Regions from separate parts of the Marinobacterium sp. MBR-109 genome, predicted to be linked through region 1. Evidence: predicted binding sites of a transcription regulator. Region 1 holds the regulator's gene; each other region holds the start of a gene.
What was found. The regulator sigma-54, encoded in region 1, starts transcription at its own class of promoters, with help from an activator protein. The targets are predictions, from matches to a motif close to TGGCACNNNNNTTGCTNT.
Positions count from the first base shown of each region.

Region 2: the regulator sigma-54 is predicted to act here: its motif matches at 2,031-2,048, upstream of peaA (quinohemoprotein amine dehydrogenase subunit alpha).
Region 3: the regulator sigma-54 is predicted to act here: its motif matches at 3,558-3,575, upstream of flgB (flagellar basal body rod protein FlgB).
Region 4: the regulator sigma-54 is predicted to act here: its motif matches at 3,769-3,786, upstream of ABIE60_RS06050 (ammonium transporter).

Region 1 covers NZ_JBEPPZ010000007.1:119,373-124,613, reverse strand. Annotated here, with positions in the region: gene lptB (LPS export ABC transporter ATP-binding protein) at 1-311, shown strand, start outside; gene ABIE60_RS10760 (RNA polymerase factor sigma-54) at 363-1,868, shown strand; gene hpf (ribosome hibernation promoting factor) at 1,920-2,210, shown strand; gene ABIE60_RS10750 (PTS sugar transporter subunit IIA) at 2,232-2,693, shown strand; gene rapZ (RNase adapter RapZ) at 2,695-3,579, shown strand; gene ABIE60_RS10740 (HPr family phosphocarrier protein) at 3,572-3,841, shown strand; gene mgtE (magnesium transporter) at 3,895-5,241, shown strand, end outside.
Region 2 covers NZ_JBEPPZ010000005.1:162,305-167,545, forward strand. Annotated here, with positions in the region: gene peaB (quinohemoprotein amine dehydrogenase maturation protein) at 1-284, opposite strand, end outside; gene peaA (quinohemoprotein amine dehydrogenase subunit alpha) at 357-1,946, opposite strand; gene ABIE60_RS08735 (aldehyde dehydrogenase family protein) at 2,370-3,860, shown strand; gene ABIE60_RS08740 (hypothetical protein) at 3,910-4,455, opposite strand; gene ABIE60_RS08745 (DUF2238 domain-containing protein) at 4,514-5,152, opposite strand; gene ABIE60_RS08750 (hemerythrin domain-containing protein) at 5,213-5,241, opposite strand, start outside.
Region 3 covers NZ_JBEPPZ010000014.1:78,903-84,143, forward strand. Annotated here, with positions in the region: gene ABIE60_RS15130 (flagella synthesis protein FlgN) at 1-400, opposite strand, end outside; gene flgM (flagellar biosynthesis anti-sigma factor FlgM) at 407-727, opposite strand; gene flgA (flagellar basal body P-ring formation chaperone FlgA) at 855-1,559, opposite strand; gene ABIE60_RS15145 (chemotaxis protein CheV) at 1,625-2,563, shown strand; gene ABIE60_RS15150 (CheR family methyltransferase) at 2,580-3,419, shown strand; gene flgB (flagellar basal body rod protein FlgB) at 3,612-4,010, shown strand; gene flgC (flagellar basal body rod protein FlgC) at 4,013-4,447, shown strand; gene ABIE60_RS15165 (flagellar hook capping FlgD N-terminal domain-containing protein) at 4,469-5,152, shown strand; gene ABIE60_RS15170 (flagellar hook-basal body complex protein) at 5,167-5,241, shown strand, end outside.
Region 4 covers NZ_JBEPPZ010000003.1:233,315-238,555, reverse strand. Annotated here, with positions in the region: gene eutC (ethanolamine ammonia-lyase subunit EutC) at 1-577, opposite strand, end outside; gene ABIE60_RS06060 (ethanolamine ammonia-lyase subunit EutB) at 590-1,975, opposite strand; gene ABIE60_RS06055 (hypothetical protein) at 2,073-2,240, opposite strand; gene ABIE60_RS06050 (ammonium transporter) at 2,329-3,663, opposite strand; gene ABIE60_RS06045 (DUF1989 domain-containing protein) at 4,030-5,241, opposite strand, start outside.

The DNA of each region.
Region 1 (5,241 bases):
CTGGCGGTGAACGCCGACGTGTCGAGATCGCACGCGCGCTGGCAACCGAGCCTGACTTTATTCTTCTGGACGAGCCCTTTGCCGGCGTCGACCCGATCTCGGTCAGTGACATCAAGCAGACCATTCGCCACCTGCAGTCTCGAGGCATCGGCATCCTGATCACGGATCACAACGTGCGCGAGACCCTCGACATCTGCGAGCGAGCGTATATCGTAAGTGAAGGAGGGATACTCGCACAGGGCACACCCGCCGAAATTCTGGCGAACGAACAGGTCCGCCGCGCCTACCTGGGCGAGCAGTTTTCCCTTTGATCCAGAACCGTCAACCATGCACATCCACTCCGTCCACCTGGCAGCTCTGATATGAAGCAATCGTTACAACTCAAGATCGGCCAGCATCTGACAATGACACCACAGCTGCAACAGGCAATACGCCTGCTGCAGCTGTCAACGCTGGACCTGCAGCAGGAGATCCAGGAAGCACTGGAGAACAATCCCCTGCTGGAAGTCGAGGATGAGCAGGACAACGTGGAGGAGGCACGGGCAGAAAGCCGCGATGACCGCCACGATGCCTCCGATGATAGCCGTTCGAGCGATACTGCCGACGACGATAACTGGGACGAAAGTGCACTGGAAGAACGCTGGAATGATGAAATTCCGAGTGAACTGGCCACCGACAGCAACTGGGATGATACCTTCCAGCACCAGAGCACGCCCGGCCCCGCCCGCGACGACGACTGGGAGCCCGGTGATAACGATTCGGCCGAGGACAGCCTGCAGGACCATCTGCTGTGGCAGCTCAACCTGACACCCATGAGTGACCCCGATCGCATGGTTGCCATGGCCCTGATCGATGCGGTCGATCCGGATGGCTACCTGCGCACTGACGTGAATGAAGTGCTGGAACACTTCCGTCAGAGCGAACCCCAACTGTTCGCCGATGCCGAGCCGGAAGAGATTGAAGCCGTATTGCACCGCGTGCAGCAGTTTGACCCGCCCGGTGTCTGCGCACGCGACTTGAGCGAATGCCTGCAGGTACAGCTGCGCCAGCTGCCTGAAAACACCCCTATGCTGAAAGAGGCCCTGCGCCTGGTGCGCGACCATCTGGGTCTGCTTGGCAGCCACGACTACCGCACACTGATGCGGCGCATGCGCCTGAAGGAAGAGGCCCTGCAGCAGATCATCAGCCTGATCCAGTCACTCAACCCCAAGCCGGGCACCAGTATCAGCAGCGAACAGTCGGAGTATGTGATTCCCGATGTTGTTGTGCGCAAGGTACAGGGGCAGTGGAGTGTCAGCCTGAATTCGGACGCCTCGCCCAGACTTCGCATCAATACCGACTATGCTGATCTTATCAGGCGAGCCGACAACAGTGCCGACAACACCTATCTGAAGAACCACCTGCAGGAAGCGCGCTGGTTCCTCAAGAGCCTGTTGAGTCGCAACGAAACCCTGCTCAAGGTCGCCACCGAGATCGTGGCCCGCCAGATCGACTTTTTCGAAGAGGGCGAAGAGGGCATGAAACCGATGGTGCTGCATGACATCGCTGAAGCCGTAGAGATGCATGAATCGACCATCTCAAGGGTTACCACCCAGAAATACATGCACACCCCCCGAGGCATCTTCGAGCTGAAGTATTTTTTCTCCAGCCACGTCAGTACTTCGGACGGAGGCGCCGCCTCCTCCACCGCCATTCGTGCCCTGATCAAGAAACTGATCAGCGCGGAAAGTACCGCCAAACCACTCAGCGACAACAAGATAGCCGACCTGCTGAAAGAGCAGGGATTCAACGTAGCCAGGCGCACAGTGGCAAAATATCGTGAAGCGATGAACATTCCGCCTTCTAATGAGCGCAAGCGTCTGGTTTAATGAGACTACAGGCACGCCGGAAGAACGTGCTTTATGACGAGGAGAAAACCTATGCAGATCAACATCACTGGTCATCACGTCGAACTGACTGACGCCCTGAACGAATATGTACGTACCAAGTTCGACCGACTGGAACGCCACTTCGATAACATCACCAATGCACAGGTCACACTCAGTGTTGAGAAGCTGCGCCAGAAAGCCGAAGCCGATATCCACCTGGCAGGCGGCGAAGTGTTTGCAGCCCATGAACATGAAGACATGTACGCTGCAATTGATGGCATGGTGGATAAGCTTGACCGCCAGATCATCAAGCACAAAGAAAAACTCAAATCCCATAAATAACCGGTAGCAGCACGTCACGACATGCAACTATCAGAACTGCTGACCTCATCCCGTACACTCTGCCACGTCGATGTGGTCAGCAAAAAGCGAGCCCTTGAGCTCGCCAGCCAGACTATCGCCGAGCAGCTGGACGGCCTGGCCGCTGAAGATATCTTCAGCGGCCTGATCAACCGTGAACGCCTTGGCAGCACCGGTATCGGTGAAGGCGTTGCCATTCCTCATTGCAGAATTTCAGGCGTTACAACGGCCATCGGACTGCTGATGACCCTGTCCAGCCCGATTGACTTCGATGCCATCGACAACCGTCCTGTCGATCTGATCTGTTTCCTGCTGGTACCCGAAGATGGCGCTGAAGAACACCTGCAGACACTGGCGGGGCTGGCGGAGCTGTTCAACGATTCAAACACCCGCGAGTCGCTGCGCAGCTGCGAAGATTCCTCAAGCCTGCTGGATCGCGTCCAGACTCTCTGCAAAGGCGTCTGATATGCGACTGGTCGTCATCAGCGGCCGTTCCGGCTCGGGCAAAAGCACCGCCTTGCAGGCACTTGAAGATGTCGGTTTCTACTGCATCGATAACCTGCCGGCTCTGCTGCTGCCCGAGCTGATCCGGCTGATGCTGGCTGAGGAAAACCCGAGCCGGCAAATTGCCGTCAGTATTGATGCCCGCAACCTGTTGAGTAATCTGAAGCAGTTCCCCAGCGTGATGCGCACTCTGCGCGAGCAGTCTGCACTGAGCACCGAAACACTGTTTCTGGATGCCGGTGAAGCCACCCTGTTGCGACGCTATAACGCAACACGACGGCGTCACCCGCTCACCGACCAGAATCAGAGCCTGCAGCAGGCGATCCGGACTGAACGCAACCTGCTCGAACCCATCGCCAACCTTGCCGATCTTCGCATCGACACCACGCGACTGTCGCTTTATGAACTGCGAGACGAGGTCAAGCTGCGTGTTGCCGGGCGCAGTGAACAGGTTCTGTCACTGCAGTTTGAATCCTTTGGCTTCAAGCACGGGGTTCCGCTCGATGCTGATTTCACCTTTGATGTACGGGCCCTGCCCAACCCCTACTGGGTACCTGAGTTGCGCCGACATACCGGCCTCGACAGCGAGGTGATCGAGTTTCTGCGTCAGTCACCCGAAGTCACCGAGATGGTCAACGACGTGCAGGCCTTCATCACCAAGTGGCTGCCCCAGTTTCAGGCCAACAATCGCAGCTACATCACGATCGGCATCGGCTGTACCGGCGGTCAACACCGCTCGGTCTATATCGCCGAGCAACTGGCTGGTTATTTCCGCAAGCATATGGATAATGTGCAGGTGCTACACCGGGAACTGAGTCAGCCTGCCGCAGGAACAAGCCATGATTGAAACGCGACTGACCATTATCAACAAGCTGGGCCTGCACGCCCGTGCAGCTGCCAAACTGGTCACACTGGCGAATCAGTTCAACGCCGACATCCGCATCAACAAGGATGGCCGTGAAGTGGATGGAAAGAGCATCATGTCCGTGATGATGCTGGCCGCCAGCAAGGGTACCGAAATCGCGCTTGCCGCTGAAGGGGATGATGCACCTCAGGCGCTTGATGCCATCACCACATTGATCAACAATCGCTTCGACGAGCCCGAGTAAGATCCCGAACACCCTGTCCCCGGACAAGCGCCCACCTCCGATCGAGATCCGCCATGAGTCAGCAGGAAACCAAATCCAACCTGGAAGCACTGAGCGCCGCGCTTGAGGTCGGCGAGCTGCAGCAACTGAGATTCATGCTCAACAAGGGCCTGAAACCGGTTGAAGTGGCACACCTGCTGGAAAAAACACCTCCACGCGAGCGCCAGATCCTGTGGAACCTGCTCAATCAGGAACTGGAAGGCGAGGTGTTGCAATATCTGGGGGACGATGCCCAGACCGAGATTCTGAGCCGCATGGAAGCGTCAGAAGTGCTCGCCATCACTGAGACGCTGGAAACGGACGACATGGCCGACATTCTGCAGCAGTTGCCCGAACGGGTAATGAAAGAGCTGCTGCAGATCATGGACCAGCAGAACCGCGCGCGGGTCGAGGAAGTACTGGCCTATCCGGAAGATACCGCCGGCGGCCTGATGAACACGGACACGGTCACCATCCGGCCTGACATCAATGTGGAGACGGTCCTGCGTTACCTGCGCCGCCACAAGGATATCCCTGAGATGACCGATATCCTGTTTGTTGTCAGCCGCAAGGACTCCTACATCGGCGTACTGCCACTGACACGCCTGCTCACGTCCGATCCCGGCGTGCTGGTGCGTGAGATCATGCAGACCGATGTGGAGCCGATTCCGGCCGACATGCCCGACGAGAGCGTTGCCCGCCTGTTCGAGCAGCTTGACCTGATCTCGGCCCCGGTGGTCAATGAAGAGGGGCGTTTGCTGGGGCGTATCACCATTGATGACGTGGTCGATGTCATACGTGAAGATGCTGATCATTCACTGATGAGCATGGCCGGTCTTGATGACGATGAGGACACCTTTGCGCCGATCATGAAGACCACCCGCCGGCGCGCGGTGTGGCTCGGTATCAACCTGATCACGGCCTTTGCGGCATCCGCGGTGATCGGCCTGTTTGAAGCCACCATCGACAAGGTGGTCGCACTGGCGGTGCTGATGCCGATAGTTGCTTCCATGGGGGGGATCGCGGGCAGCCAGACACTGACACTGGTGATTCGAGGGCAGGCTCTGGGACATATCGAGCGATCCAATATTGGCTGGCTGTTCAATCGGGAGCTGGTTGTCGGACTGCTGAACGGAATGCTGTGGGCACTGGTCGTTGCCGTAGTGGCTGTACTCTGGTTTCAGGATATGACGGTTGGTATCGTGATCGCCATGGCACTGGTGATTAACCTGATCGCCGGCGCCATGGCCGGCACCCTGCTGCCAACAATGCTGAAATCGATGGGCATTGATCCTGCACTGGCTGGCGGCGTCCTGCTGACAACCATCACTGATGTGGTGGGCTTCTTCGCCTTTCTGGGACTGGCGACCCTGTTTTTTGCC
Region 2 (5,241 bases), on a different contig from region 1:
CGGCGGGTCCCGATCTCGTCGGTCAATGGCCGGCCATCATTGACCAGCTCCAGTGCCAGCAGCTCGCGCACCGTTTCGGTAATCTCCTGCTCCGAGAAGCGATTGCTCAAGCCGCTGACCAGCGCCTCGGCCGACTCGGCGCCACTGCGCAGCCGGTCCAGGATGCCTGATGTCAGGCTGTCCAGCGCAAACAGCGAGCTGGACGGTATGTGAAACAACATGCGGGTATCCCCGACCTGCACTTCATGCAGGTTGTGCTCCACCAGATTGAGTACAGCGCCCATGTCTGTTCTCCCCTGTTAGGTTGCCATCCGGATGCCTGCAGGCATCCCCCCTTCTCTGCCATCGGGCATCGGTCAGGGGATCGGAGGGTTGTTCCAGCGCTGCACCGTCACGATCATCTGCCCTTCGGCATCGTGCGTGTCATCGCCATCCATCACCCTTGCCTGTACTTTCAGGTTACCGGCGTTGTTGGTCATCATGCGTCGTTCAGGGTTGGGGCCCGCAGCGGCCGGCGTGAATACACCGGTATCCGGGTTCATCTGGCCGGTAAAGCGAACATCCCCATCGGCCTCGGCCACTTCATCAAAGGGTGCCACTGCCCACTGGGCCGGCATCATGCCGATGCGGTAGTCGTCGTCGGTACCGGGCTTGCCGTCCGGCCCAACGGCCCAGGCTTCAGCCTCAAAGCGCGCTTCGACTTTCGGTGTTGAACTGCCATTGCCACCCACGCGGGCTACGGCAAACTCCGGCACCACTTTCACCTGAGCGATGCGATCATAGACGGCAAAGCGCCCGCCCTGAGCGGCCCCCACACTGACCTCATGAATGCCCGAGGCGGCTTCGGATGCTCTGGCACGCACCTTGATCAGGCTGTCGCTTTCACTGATCACCTCGATAACGTCAATGCCCTGGCCCAATACCGGCATACCCTTAAGAGCTGTACCGATAATGCTGACTTCGGCTTCGTTACCCGCCTTGATGTAAGCCGGTTGCAGTGCCAGGACCCGGCTGTTGCCATCGGCACGCGCCGCTACCACATCAGCCCCCACTTCATCGTGGTCACGCAGGAACATGCGACCTTCCAGCTGCCCATTGCGCAGCGCAAACACCTGTCGCATGGCGCGTCCATCGATCTCAAGATCCGCTCGCCATTCATAGCCGGTATACACCACAGCCATACCCTGCCCTTTGATGGGGGTGCCGTCGTCATACTGACCACTGAGGCTGACCTGATACTGATCCTGACCCTCTGCAGGCGTGACCTGCATCTCGGCATGGAAGGCGCCGCGACCCGGCATATGGCCGACCATTGTCCAGCCACCGCTGACCGGCGCTGCCGGCTGCTGCTGCCACTGATCCCAGGCTGCGGACTTCATGGGCAGGGTGTCTGTCAGTTGCGGCACCATCTGATTCAGCGCCAGCTCGAACCAGTCCCGATCGCGCGCCAGCGCCTGAAATTCGGTGGTGGGCCACTGGCCCAGATGGAAGTGAACCAGGTGCTCCCACTCTTCGGCGGGCCGACGCTGCAGCAGCACACGTGCCCCCGAATGACAGCGGGCACACATCTCGGTAAATTCCTGCGAATCGAACGCTTCGGACGTATTCAGACGACGCTCCAGTGCATAGCGTGCCCCTTCGGTTTCTTCCGGTGCCAGCCCCTGCCGGTCCGCCAGATATTTCACCAGCGTACGCCGGTCTTCATCGCTGATCTGCAGGCCATGCATGATCTGCATGCGGGCAATCGTCATCAGCCAGCCTTCCGGCGATTTGCGCTGATGGCTGATACGGCTCCACTGTTGATCAGCCTCCTGGGTGTGGCACGCCAGACACTTGCTGCTGATGATCTGTTCGGCACTGTCGTTGGCCATGGCCGCCTGAGCACTCACCGCCAGCGCCAATGCCAGCAGCCCCCCGCCCAGCGGTTTCAGAGTTGTTGTATTCAAGGTCCGACCTCCTTCTGTGGTCATTGCAAGAGCATCTTTCGAGACGCCCGTCGAGATCCAGGTCAATGTTGAGTCACAAAGGAGGTAGCACAGCCTGTGCCAAGTTCATCTTTCCAAAACAAAACAGTCACTTGAGTGAAATATTACGACTTTCGACCCCGTCAGCCAGGCCGCGGAATCTGTTTAATATCGCGACACCTGTTTCATCCTGAGACAGACGCCCATTTTCGGGGCCTGAAGCCGGAGTAGCGGGCTGAATCAGATTCAGACAGCTGTCTCATTCTGCGACAGGCCATAACAGCCAAAACCAGGGCATATAAAGACAAACCCATTCAATTTCATTGAGTTAGGATTTAATCAAAACTGGCACAGCCATTGCGATACAGGGGAGACAGACTCAACGACAACGATAAGAGGTTCACCATGACGGAGTTTGCCCTTCACTCTGATACTCAGGCTTTCATCAATCGCCGCCACGCTTTGCTGATTGGCGATCAACGCCCTGCAGGTTCCGAAGTCAGGGAGATTGATGTGATCAACCCCGCCACCGGCGAGTGCTTCACCAAAGTCGCCTGCGGCACCGCCGCTGATATTGATCAGGCCGTCGCAACAGCACGCCAAACGTTCGAGGACTCCAGCTGGAGCCGCATGATACCGGTCGAGCGCGAGCGTCTGTTATGGCGTTTTGCCGACCTGATCGACGCCAACGCCGACTCACTGGCCGAGATCGAGTGTCTGGATAACGGCAAGAGCGTCGCCATCGCCAAGGGGGTGGACATTCAGCTGGCCGTCAACTTTCTGCGCTACATGGCCGGCTGGGCGACCAAAATCGAGGGCAGTTGTGTACAGCCTTCGGTGCCCTTCATGCCGGGCGCGCAGTTCCACGGTTACACGCGGCGTGAGCCGGTCGGTGTGGTGGGTGCCATTGTGGCCTGGAACTTCCCGTTGCTGCTGGCCTGCTGGAAGCTCGGCCCGGCACTGGCGACTGGGTGTACGGTCGTACTGAAGCCGGCTGAAGATACCCCCCTGACCGCCTTGCGCCTGGGTGAACTGGCGCTGGAAGCAGGCTATCCGCCCGGAGTGTTGAACGTTGTCCCGGGACTGGGGCAGGATGCCGGTGCAGCCCTGTCTTCACACCCTGACGTCGACAAGCTCACTTTCACCGGCTCAACCGGTGTCGGCAAGCTGATCGGCAAGGCCGCCATGGACCACATGACGCGGGTGACACTTGAGCTGGGCGGCAAGTCACCCACCATCGTGCTGGAAGACGCCGATCCGCAGGAGGCCGCCGCAGGGGCCGCCAATGCAATCTTCTTTAATCAGGGGCAGGTGTGCTGTGCCGGTTCGCGCCTGTATGTGCAGCGCAAGCTGTTTGACAATCTGGTAGCGGATATCACCAATATCGCGGGCCGGATTCGTCTGGGTAACGGACTGGACCCGAACACCGAGATGGGGCCGCTGGTCTCCGCCGTGCAGCAGCAGCGAGTACACGGCTTTATCGAGAAAGGGCTGGCCGAGGGTGCCAGAATCACCACCGGTGGTGACCGTCAGGGGCCCGGCTTCTTCATCCAGCCCACGGTGGTGGTGGATGTGGATCAGCGTTCAACACTGGTACAGGAGGAGATCTTCGGCCCGGTACTGGTGGCCATGCCGTTTGATGACATCGACGAGGCGGTCAGAATTGCCAATGACAGCCAGTATGGCCTCGGTGCCAGTATCTGGTCGAATAATCTGTCGGCGGTCCATCGCATGATTCCCCGTATTAAGTCCGGCAGCGTGTGGGTCAACTGTCACACTGCACTGGACCCATCCCTGCCGTTTGGCGGTTTCAAGCAATCCGGTCTCGGACGGGAAATGGGCGCGGCCTGTATCGAGCACTACACTGAGCTCAAGTCGGTGCTGATGAAGGTGTAAGTGCCCCCCCAGACACCAGCCAACCGGTGTCTGGGGTTAACACCGGGTATCAGCGAAATACGTAACCGATATTAAACATTACCCCCGCTGTTCCAAACGGAATCATCTCCAGATTGATACGCTTCACCTCTACCCCGAAAGCGGGCAGTATCGCCGGCGCAACACCGAAGTGGTTCAGCGGAATCTTGTCCCTGTATTCCCCCCTGTAGCCGTGCAGCAACCCTGCTGTCACCTTGGCATAGGCACGTACGGACGGTGTTTCGTAATAGTCATAGCGACCACCGGCGTAAAGATAGACGGTAGGCTGGTCGAACGAGTTCTTGAATCTGGCACCGCCCGCCACGACACGCACATCGTCATACCATTGGCCGGTACGCTCTGCAGTAATACCGGAGCCTGAGAAGGTCCACTCGGCATTGATCAGTTTCTGATCTTCCGTATGCTCAGGGTCACTGCTGTAGTGCTTGGTCCAGAGGGAGGTTTGCAGCAGTAATTCACTGTTTCTTTCTACCTGATATTCAGCCAGTGCCTGCCCCTGGAAACAGGCCAACAATACACCCAGACACAATATCCGCCCCGGTTGTTTCCGTTTCATCATCCGCTCCATCAATAAACCAGGTTTCAGTCTACCGGTAACGGATCAAAATCTCACATTACGGCCGGGCGGTGTCCATGTCATTCAACTGTCGGTCATGCAGTCTGTTCAGCGTAAACAATGCCAGAATCGCGCCTCCAAGCGCCCATGCCATATCGGACTGAGTGTCCCAGACATAGCCCTGAGTACCCAGAAACGCCTCGGCGTCTTCTTCTGATATCAGGGCTACCCACCACTCAATCAGTTCGTAAAATGCACTGAATGCAAGGCAAAAGCAGATAATGAAAAAGTTGCGCCAGGCTGCAGACGGAATCACCTGCAGCCGGATCAACAGCTCGCGCGCGATCATCGCAGGCACAAAGCCCTGCGCCAAATGACCAAGCTTGTCATAGTTGTTGCGCTGCCATTCGAACCAGTCTTTGAACAGGTCAAAAAGCGGCACCTTGGCATAGGTGTAGTGCGCTCCCACCATCAGGATGATGCAATGAATCAGAATCACCACGTACAGTAACGGCGTCAATGGAAAAAAACGGCGTGTCGCCAGCAGTACAACTGCTCCAATCACGGCTGGTGCAGCCTCAAGCAGCCAGGTCATTCGGTCTTCCGGTTGCCAGGCTGACCACAGTAATACCGGTACAAATACAACACCCCAGGCGACAGGGGCTGCTGAACTCAATGCGGGGCAATCTTGTGACATGTTGCAATCCTTTGTACGACAGCACGCTTTCGGCCTTGCTTTTCATTGCCTGCGCCGAAATCAGCGGCAGGCAGCCTCCACCTGTTGCA
Region 3 (5,241 bases), on a different contig from region 1:
GCAGCTGGTCCGTGTTCTGTTTGCTGCGCAGCAGCGTCTGTTCGTTCCGCTGATTCAGCATGCGCACCTGCTCCAGCGACTGTTCCAGACGCTGCCAAGCCTGCTCCAGCAGCTCGCTGGCGGGCGCGGGCAGTTTGCGGATGAAGGCAACGACAGCATCGCGGCTGGTTTCAACCTGAAGCTGTGTCAGCAGGGCGTTGCGCTCACGAATATTGCGATCAAGCCCAAGCAGGCACTCCTGCTTTTGCTGGTTGCTCTGTTTAAGTTGCTCAAGATCGCGTGTTTCAAGCGCAGCAAGCTCTGTATCGAGCAGTTTCTGCAGCTGTGACAAAAGCACAACGCCCTGATCGATCAGGGCGCCGAGCTGGATACTGATATCCTTGGCGGGCTGGTCAGTCATCAGTTATTAGCCGAGCAGACTGTCAAGCTGCAGCATACGGTCGGCGATACGCTCGTTATCGATCTTGTAGGAACCATCTTCGATGGCTGCCTTGATCTGAGCTACACGGTCGCTGTTCACGTCTGCGTTTCCGCTGTTTTCGCCCACGGAGCGCTGCAGCGCCTGTGCTGTATCACTGATACGTACAGTGTCGTCGCTCCGAGCAGGCGTATTGCCAGTCGGCTGGTTACCGGCGCTGTTGCCGGTGGCCGGGGTCTGCTGCTCACTGACTTTGCCTCGGTTGCCTGCCGACTGGGCGGGAGACAGGCCGGGAAAATCGATAGCCATTTTAAGTTACCTCGCAATCAGTTCTATGCAAGGGTATCGGGCGCCCTGAGTAAAACTTTAAGGTTTTTTACATTTGTTTGACTTGCCAAGCAGTATAGCTGAACAGTCGGGCGACTGTGAACCGAACTCAGGGGACACGAACCACACCACCGCCTTCCACGCGTGCACGAATTTCGCGCCCTGAGCGGTTGTTGAGGACATCGATTATGTCACCCATGCGCCCGTCCTGTCGTGCGGTCCCTTCGGTGCGGATGACAGCACCGCCGCGGGATGCCTCGATGATCACAGGGTCGCCTCGGCTGACAGCGTTTGCCTGAGTCAGCATGCGAGGAGTGATCGGTGTGTCTGCGCTGATACTGATGCGGGCCTGATTCCCGACGACATCCTGCTGACGGTAAAAATAGTCACCGGACAGACTGGCAATATCCTGTTCTCGCAGCTGCAACTTGCCGGCATTTATGCGGCTGCCTTTGACGATCGGCGTTGCAGCGACCACAATCGCCTTGTATTGCTTGACTCTGCCGGTGACGAACAGGCTCCAGCGCGGCATGCTGCAGCTGGCTTTTGCAGTAATGCGCTCACCGCTGTGAAAGGGAAGTGTCACGTTAATGGGGGCTTCACAGGGGGCGAGTTGCAGTTGCTGATTGACCGGGTTCAGGCTGACCTCGACCCGGCTGTCTGGTACTTTAGACAGCAAGTGTTGTTTAATGGCTTCAGTCACCTGCAAGTTGATCCGCGCTGCGGTATCATCGGCAGAAGCCGAAAAAGGCAGCATCAGGATGCAGACTATGGCAAAAACAGTGGCAACTGGTGTTAAATTGATATTATTCACGCGGGTGTCCTGGCTTTCGAAGCCGGGCGAAACTCATTGTTAGCGACCTCGGGGTTGGTTAAATCATGTCAGGGATCCTGGATACTGTAAACCTGCGCACGCAGATGGTCGGTCAGAACCGTCTAGAACTGTTGCTTTTCGGGCTGGAAACCAATCAGCGCTACGGCATTAACGTATTCAAGGTACGTGAAGTGCTTCAGTGTCCGGATCTGACTGAAGTGCCGCGCCAGACCAGTGCAATCAAGGGGATGGCGCATATCCGCGGCGAAACCATACCGGTGCTTGATCTGTCCGAAGCGATTGGCCGCAGGCCGATTCCGGAAGAGGATCTGCCCAAAACCTTTCTGATTGTGGCCGAGTACAACCGTCGTACGCTGGCCTTTATGGTGCGCAAGGTAGACCGCATCCTGAACACTCAGTGGGACCAGATCATGGCGCCGCCGAAAGAGATCGGTAACGAGAACTACCTGACCGCCGTGTTCGAATATGAAGGCAAGCTGGTTGAAATTCTGGACGTAGAACAGATCCTCGCGGACCTGTACCCCATGTCAACTGATGTCAGTGACGAGGTGGCAACGCAGGATGACCGCGCCCGCGCCCGACAGCGCCACGTTCTGATCGTCGATGACTCCGCAGTGGCACGTAACCAGATGCAGCGCAGCCTGGAAGATCTTGGTGTAAAGGTATCGGTTGCCAATAATGGTCGTCAGGCGCTTGATCTGCTCAAGGGGCTGGTTGAGAAAGGGGTGGACGTTGAGAGCTTTTTCCTCTTGGTGATCTCCGACATCGAAATGCCTGAAATGGATGGCTACACCCTGACCTCCATGATCCGTGAGGATCAGCGCATGTCCAAGCTGCATGTGGTGCTGCACACCTCATTGAGTGGCGGCTTCAACGTGTCGATGGTGAAAAAGGTAGGGGCCGACGGCTTCCTGGCCAAATTCAACCCGAACGATCTGGCCGGAGTGGTAGTGAACCGTATCCGTCAGGTCGAACAAGGCTGACGGGGAGCGTCTCCGGGTGAGCATCAGCTTCAGTATTACACCGGCGGAATTCCGTGAATTCAGCAGCTTTCTCGAAAAAAGCTGCGGCATTCTGCTGGCTGAACACAAGCAGTATCTGGTCCAAAGCCGCTTGGGCAAGATCATGCAGCAGCAGGGGTGTGCAAACCTCAGTGAGCTGGTGGCACGTCTTGGCCGGGCGGGTGGCAACAGCTTGAAAGAACAGGTGATTGATGCCATGACCACCAACGAAACCCTCTGGTTTCGTGATATCCACCCCTACGAGATTCTGCGTAACAAGCTCCTGCCTGAACTGCATGAAAAAAGTCGCTTCCAGAAGCTGCGCATCTGGTCTGCTGCCTGCTCTACCGGGCAGGAGCCGTACTCCATCAGTATGGTGATCGACGAATTCAAGCAGAGCCATGCAGGGGCTTTTTCGTCCGGTGAAGAGATACTGGCGACTGATATTTCCACGACAGTGCTCGATCAGGCCCGACGGGGTGAATATGAAATGCTGGCATTGGGTCGAGGGCTGTCTCAGGATCGCCTGCACCGTTATTTCGAGTCATCGCCATCCGGCAGCTGGGGCATCAAGCCCCATATCAAGAGCCGGGTGCGCTTTCAAAGCCTCAACCTGCTTGGGCCTTACAGTTCACTGGGGCAGTTTGATCTGATTTTCTGTCGCAATGTGCTGATCTACTTTTCATCCGACGTAAAACTCGAGATCCTGCGCAAGATGCACAAACAGTTGCGCCCCGGTGGTTACCTGCTGCTTGGCGCTTCCGAGTCCCTCTCTGGTCTGCCGGACCTGTACAAAATGATCCACTGCCGCCCCGGTATTATCTACCAGGCGATCTGAATCTGAGCGGCGGCCTGCCGCTCTTTGCCGCCCCGTTGCACGAAGAGCGGTACAGCATTGCCGCTTGCCGCTGTACCTTGCCTCTGAAAACAGAGCCTGACCTTCCCGAACCCCTTTATAATCGGCTTTTTCTTCCGATGGCACGCTGCTTGCTTAACTACAGGCAAAGCAACCTGTAACGGATAAGCGGCAATGGCGATCAGCTTCAATTCAGCACTGGGAATTCATGAAAACGCCCTGACACTCAGAGCGCGTCGTGCTGAAGTGCTGGCCAACAACATTGCCAATGCGGATACGCCCAACTACAAGGCGCGTGATCTGGATTTTAGTGCCGTGCTCGAAGGTGAAACCGCTGGTGCCAATCTGTCGTTGAAGAAAACGGCATCCGGTCATCAGTCCGAGTTTTTGTCACCGGATGCCGCCGCCGACCTCATGTTCCGTATTCCGAACCAGCCGGCAGTCGATGGCAATACTGTAGAGACCCAGGAAGAGATGGCTCGCTACACCGACAATGCGCTCCGTTATCAGGCCTCTTTCGAGTTCCTGAACAGCAAGTTCCAGGGGCTGACACGCGCAATCAAGGGTGAATAAGCATGTCGTTGAGTAACGTTTTCAATATCGCAGGCTCCGCCATGACCGCACAGACCGTGCGGCTTAACACCACCGCCAGCAACATGGCCAATGCGGAAAGCATCAGCTCCAGCGAAGCGGAAACCTACCGCGCACGCAAACCGGTGTTCGCGCTGAAAGAAACGCAGACAGAACACCTGCCTGATCACCTGCAGACGTTGGTGCCAGGTCAGGGCGTGGACGTAAAAGAGATCATTGAAAGCGATTCGCCTCTGCGCATGGCGTACGAACCGAATCACCCGATGGCTGATGAAAACGGCTATATCTGGTACCCGAATGTGAACGTGGTGGAAGAGATGGCTGACATGATTTCGGCCTCACGTTCCTTCCAGATCAACGCCGATATTATGAATACGGCCAAACAGATGCTGCAGCGCACATTGACGCTGGGGCAATAAGGCCAGTAAGAGGATAGCGCCATGAGCAATGTAAACGGCGTCGGTAGCAGTAACCCTTTTGAACAGATCAATCAGAAAAATCAGGCGCAGTCGAAGGCGACTGACGCTGTTTCTGAAGATCGCCAAATGTTCATGAAGCTGCTGATCGCACAGTTGCAAAACCAGGACCCGTCCAGTCCTGCTGATACCAGTGACTTCATGCAGCAGATATCGACGCTAAGCAATGTCGAAAGTATCCAGAATCTTTCCAAGACCATGGAAACAATGAGCAGCACCCTGATCAGCAGTCAGGCCGCGCTTCAGGCTTCATCCATGGTTGGACAGCGCGCGTTTGTGAATACAAACATTGCCCAGCTGCCTCAACAGGGAGGGCTGGTTGATGGGCTCGTGAGCACAGATGTCAGCTCCAGCGATGTCCGCATCTCAATCTATGATGGCAGCGGCAACCTGGTTGATCGCGTCAGTATGGGCGCGCAGCCACCGGGCGATCATAACTTCGTTTGGCAGGCAGGCGAAAATGTGCCGGCAGGCAATTATCGCATAGTGGCTGAGGCAGCCTCTGGTGCAGAAGGTAAATACGAAGAAGTGGGCACGTATATGGGGTTCAATATCAACAGCGTCACTCTGGGACAGAACGGGATCGGTATGAAGGTTAACACCGCGATCGGTTCTATCGATATGAGTGAAGTGAAACAGCTCGGTTAAGTGAGGTAACGAAGATGGCAGGTTTCAATACAGCTGTAACAGGACTCAAGTCGGCATCTACCTTGCTGGACGTGGCCGGTAACAACATC
Region 4 (5,241 bases), on a different contig from region 1:
GCGAGCTGAGTCCCGGGCGTTCGCCTACCAGCAAAATGACCACACGACTGTCCAGCAACTCGCCCACTTCGTCACCCACGGCGACGCGCCCCTGTTGCACGATACACACCTGAGTGCGACTCAATCCTGCAGCGGCCAGGCGCCGGTCAATCTCGGCCGCAACACGGGCAGCATGACGCTGCACGGCGGTGGAAGAGAGGCCATCGGCGATCACAATGCTGGCATCCATCGATGGCTGCTGCTCGCTCACCTGTTTCAGCCGCGCTGCCGAATCCGCATCCAGCCGCCGCCCCTTGTCCGGCCGCTGCAGGTAGGTTGCGCGATCCTCCGCCTGACTGTGCAGCAACAGGCTCTGCAGCCCGGCTTGCATCAATTCAGACTGCAGCTGTTTCACATCCAGCGGTATATGCACGGCATCCCGGGCACGGGCATGGGCCTGCTGGAACTCAAGTTGAGACGTGGTGGGCTGACTGATGCCGCTGCGGCCGAGTCCGATGCGGGCATCGGTATGGCGGCGCAGGCTGGCCCAGCTGTTGGCAATGACGATCCGATCTTTATCCACAGGTTTGTTGTCCACGGCCCGGGCTCCTTATAACCTGCCCTGAAGATGTGCAAAGGCCGCCGGCAGTGTCGAGCCGCTGGCCAGCCGCTTGTCCGCACCGAAAATGCCCATCTTCTCCAGCCAGGCGGCAAACTCAGGCGCCGGCGGCTTGTTCAGCACCTCACGCACATAAAGGGCATCGTGAAAGGAGGTGGTCTGGTAGTTGAGCATGATGTCATCGGAGCCGGGAATCCCCATGATGAAGTTGATCCCGGCCACGCCCAGCTGGGTCAGCAGCATGTCCATGTCATCCTGATCCGCTTCGGCGTGGTTGGTGTAGCAGATGTCACAGCCCATCGGCAGGCCCAGCAATTTGCCGCAGAAGTGATCCTCCAGACCGGCGCGGATAATCTGCTTGCCGTCATACAGATACTCGGGGCCGATAAAGCCGACCACAGTGTTCACCAGCAGCGGATCAAAACGGCGCGCCACGGCATAGGCGCGGGCTTCGCAGGTTTGCTGGTCAACGCCATGATGGGCATTGGCCGACAGTGCACTGCCCTGCCCGGTTTCGAAATACATGACGTTCTGGCCCACCGTGCCGCGACCCAGCTCCAGCGCCGCCCTGTGCGCCTCGTCCAGAATCGACAGGTTGATGCCGAAGCTATCGTTGGCCGCCTGAGTACCTGCGATCGACTGGAACACCAGGTCTACCGGCGCGCCCCGGTTGATCGCTTCCAGATGGGTGGTGACGTGGGTCAGCACGCAGGATTGGGTCGGGATTTCGTAGCGCTGGATCACCTCATCGAGCAGCTGCATCAGCCGAGTCACCGCATGGTAATTGTCGGTGGCCGGGTTGATGCCGATCACCGCATCGCCATTGGCATAAAGCAGACCGTCCAGCACGCTGGCGGCGACACCGGCCGGGTCATCGGTGGGGTGATTGGGCTGCAGCCGCGTGGACATTCTGCCGCTCAGGCCGATGGTGTTGCGAAAGCGGGTCACCACCTCGGTTTTCCGCGCCACCAGAATCAGGTCCTGTATCCGCATGATCTTGGACACGGCGGCCACCATTTCAGGTGTCAGGCCAGGTGCCAGTGCCCGCAGCGTATCGCGGCTGGCATGGTCAGACAGCAGCCAGTCTCGGAAATCGCCCACCGTCAGGTGGGCAACCGGCGCAAAGGCTGCGGCATCATGGCTGTCGAGAATCAGCCGGGTCACTTCGTCCCGCTCATAGGGGATCAGTGCCTCATTGAGAAAACGTTTCAGCGGTACTTCAGCCAGACAGCGCTGGGCCGCCACTCGCTCGGTCGCGTTCTCGGCCGCAACGCCGGCCAGACAATCGCCGGAGCGCAGGGGCGTCGCCTTGGCCATCAGGGTTTTCAGGTCGTTGAAGCGGTAACGGGTCTGGCCGATGTCGATGTGATCGCTCATTCATTTCACCCTGCAGCTGGTCTGATCGACAGGTGTAAGAAGTGTGGCACAGATACTGGAAGGGAAACGGGATGGCCAGCGGCCATCCCGGTACGTTTTACAGATGCTTGTCGAAGGATGCCTTCTCATGCTTCATGATGCTTGCGTTCAGAAACAGATAAACACCGACAGCAGCAGCCAGACTGATCGCAATGCCGGTCGGGCTGTCCGAGAAGGTGAAATAGGCGGCTACGTTTTCCCAGCTGGTAATGGGACTTGAAAACATATCGTGCTCCTTGGTGCATTGTGCACCCGTTTTGGGGTCATGTTGAATTTAACGAGGCGCTGCCGGGCAGCGCCGATTCAGATGAAGCTCAGACCAGTTTTTCCTGACCCGGCTCCAGCGTATTCTCAATAATCGCCTGTGCCGGCAGCGACTCCGGGTAGGGCTTGGCCGGGATTTCGACCAGATCCAGACCGAGCACCTCTACCTGAGGCGGTACACGCAGGGCATTCAGTTTCTTCAACACATAGGAGATGCCCCAGCCCGGAATGAAGCCGGTCAACGCCATGACGATGGCCCCGATCAGCTGTCCGCTCAGCGTGATGTCCGGCAAATCGCCCACGTTCGGGTAGGACGAAGCGAACACGCCCACCATCACGACACCGTAGAAGCCGCAGAAACCATGCACCGCAACCGCACCTACGGCATCATCAACACCCATCTTTTCGATCATGCGACCCACCACCGGCATCAGCGCACCACCACTGGCGGCAATCACAAAGGCCAGGCCCGGGTAGTAGAGATCCAGACCCGCTGCCACGGTGATGATCCCGGCCAGGCCACCGGACATGGTCCAGAATGGCTCACGCGAGGTCAGGTAGGCACCGATGACACCACCGGCAAAGCCCATCAAGGTGTTAAAGCCGAAAGCCGACAGGTTGGTCGGGTTACCATAGATCGTGGTCCAGCCGGTTTCGCCACCATTGAAGATGATGCAGCCACCCAAAAAGCCAAAGAAACCGACGATGATCATCATCAGACCGATCAGGGACATCGGCAGGCTGTGTGGCGGGATATACATCGCGACACCATTCTGGAACTTGCCGACGCGCGCGCCCAGGTTCATCAACACACCCAGTGCGAAGAAGCCGGCCACCGCATGTACCACACCGGATGCACCCACATCGTGATACCCCAGCTTGGTCAGCAGCCAGCCTTCCGGGTGCCAGCCCCAGGCGCCGGCCAGAATCCAGACGGCGGAGCCGAGAATGGCCGCCAGAATCAGGAAGGCACTCAGGCGGATACGCTCGATCACCGCACCCGACAGAATGGAGCCGGTCGTGGCACCAAAAAGTGCAAACGCGGCGAAGAAGATACCGGTCCCCATATCCTGAACATCAGGCCCCATGCTCAGACTCCAGGGCAACGCCGCAGAAGCATCGATCGGAATCAGGCCGTTCGGGAAGGCGTTGTAGATCCACCAGCCGAAGAAGTAGAAGGTTGTAATGATGACTGACAGGGTCAGTATGTTTTTCATCCCTGACGTCAGGGCATTCTTGACGCGCGATGCGCCGATTTCGTATGCGAGGAATCCGGCGTGAATCATGAACATGATGGCGGTGCACCACCAGTAGAACACTTCCACATTCATCGCTTGATGCATTTCGAAGGTCGCTTTGAGCGACTCCACGGTTTCCACAGTCATGGGCTTGTCCTCATCTGTGCAAAAGATCCACCTTCTTCATGCTGCATCGCAGCAAAAAGATCAGAGCATCCTTGCTCTTCAGTGATATTTATTTCCTGATAAGAAAAAGCAATGCATGTGCCAACTCGTTGAATACACCCTGTTAAAAACCGCAAATAAATCGTATCTGTATGTTTTACATTGTAATTTTATTTTGAACTTTATTAATAACAACAACTCTAATTAAAGTTATCCACAGGTCATAAATACACGCGTGCTTTATAGATGAGCCTTTTTGCATCTGCGTGCACCTGTATTGTTCACCAAACAACCAGTCATAAAAAAAGCGTCCCTTGGGACGCCGTTCCTGCAGAGTGAAATAAACTCTCAACTCCTGACCCTGATCCGCTCCGGATCATGGAAAGGCAGAGCCTGGATCTGAGCCGGCAACCGCTTCTGCAATCCATCCAGCTGCCCCACCTCAAGCCGGGTACCGGGCTCGGCCCAGGCCGGCTGCACTCGACACAGGGCGATCATCTTGCCCAGCAGGGGCGAGGCCGTTGCGCTGGTTATCTGACCAACCGGCATGCGACCGTCGTATACCAGATCGCCATGATGCACCGGCTCATTGCCATCCAGCACCAGACCGACCAGCCTCTGCCGACTTTCCGGTGCCTGACGCTGCAGGGCGGCCCGTCCACTGAAATCTTCCTCCTTGGTTTTCATCGGCACGGTAAACCCGATTCCCGCTTCATAGGGGTTGGTCTGGTTACAGAATTCGTGTTCGGCAAAGATCAGGCCCGCCTCAATTCGCAGCATGTCCAGTGCATCAAAGCCGAGCGGCGCCAGGCCATAGGACTTCCCTGCGTCCCAGATGGCATCCCACAGCGCAGGACCGTTGTCGGGATGGCACCAGACTTCAAACCCCAATTCACCGGTATAGCCGGTACGGGATACCATCAGCGGAATGCCTTCAGGCCCGCCCAGACGCCCAATGGTGAAGTGGAACCACTTCAATTCACTGACCGACGTGCGGGTTTCAGGCTGCCAGATCAGCTCAGACAACAACGCGCGGCTTTGAGGCCCCTGCAGCGCCAGATTGTGCAGCTGATCGGTGGACTCACGAATACTGACCCGATCTCCGCGCTGCGCTGCCAGTTCGCGTAACCAGGTACCGCTCCAGGCATCGCCGCACACCCAGCGAAATGCCTGCTCGCCCATGCGAAACAGCGTGCCATCATCCACCATGCCACCGGTTTCAAAACAGGCCGCCGAGTAGACGATTTCACCCACCGCGAGCCGGCGCACATTGCGGGTCAGGGCATACTGCAGCAAGGCTTCGGCATCGGGGCCAACGACTTCAAACTTGCGCAGGGGCGACAGATCCATGACGGCGACGGACTCGCGACAGGCCAGATATTCGGCACGGGCACCCCAGCCTTCAAACTCGGTGGGCACCCAGTAGCCTCGATATTCGGCAAACTGTTTGGTCAGTTGTGAAGTACGGCTGTGAAAAGCGGTCTGTCGAGTCATGCGTGGTAACTCCTCAGGCACCACGCGGTGGGCGATGGCACGTTCAAATGTATTGTCTGCCGCATA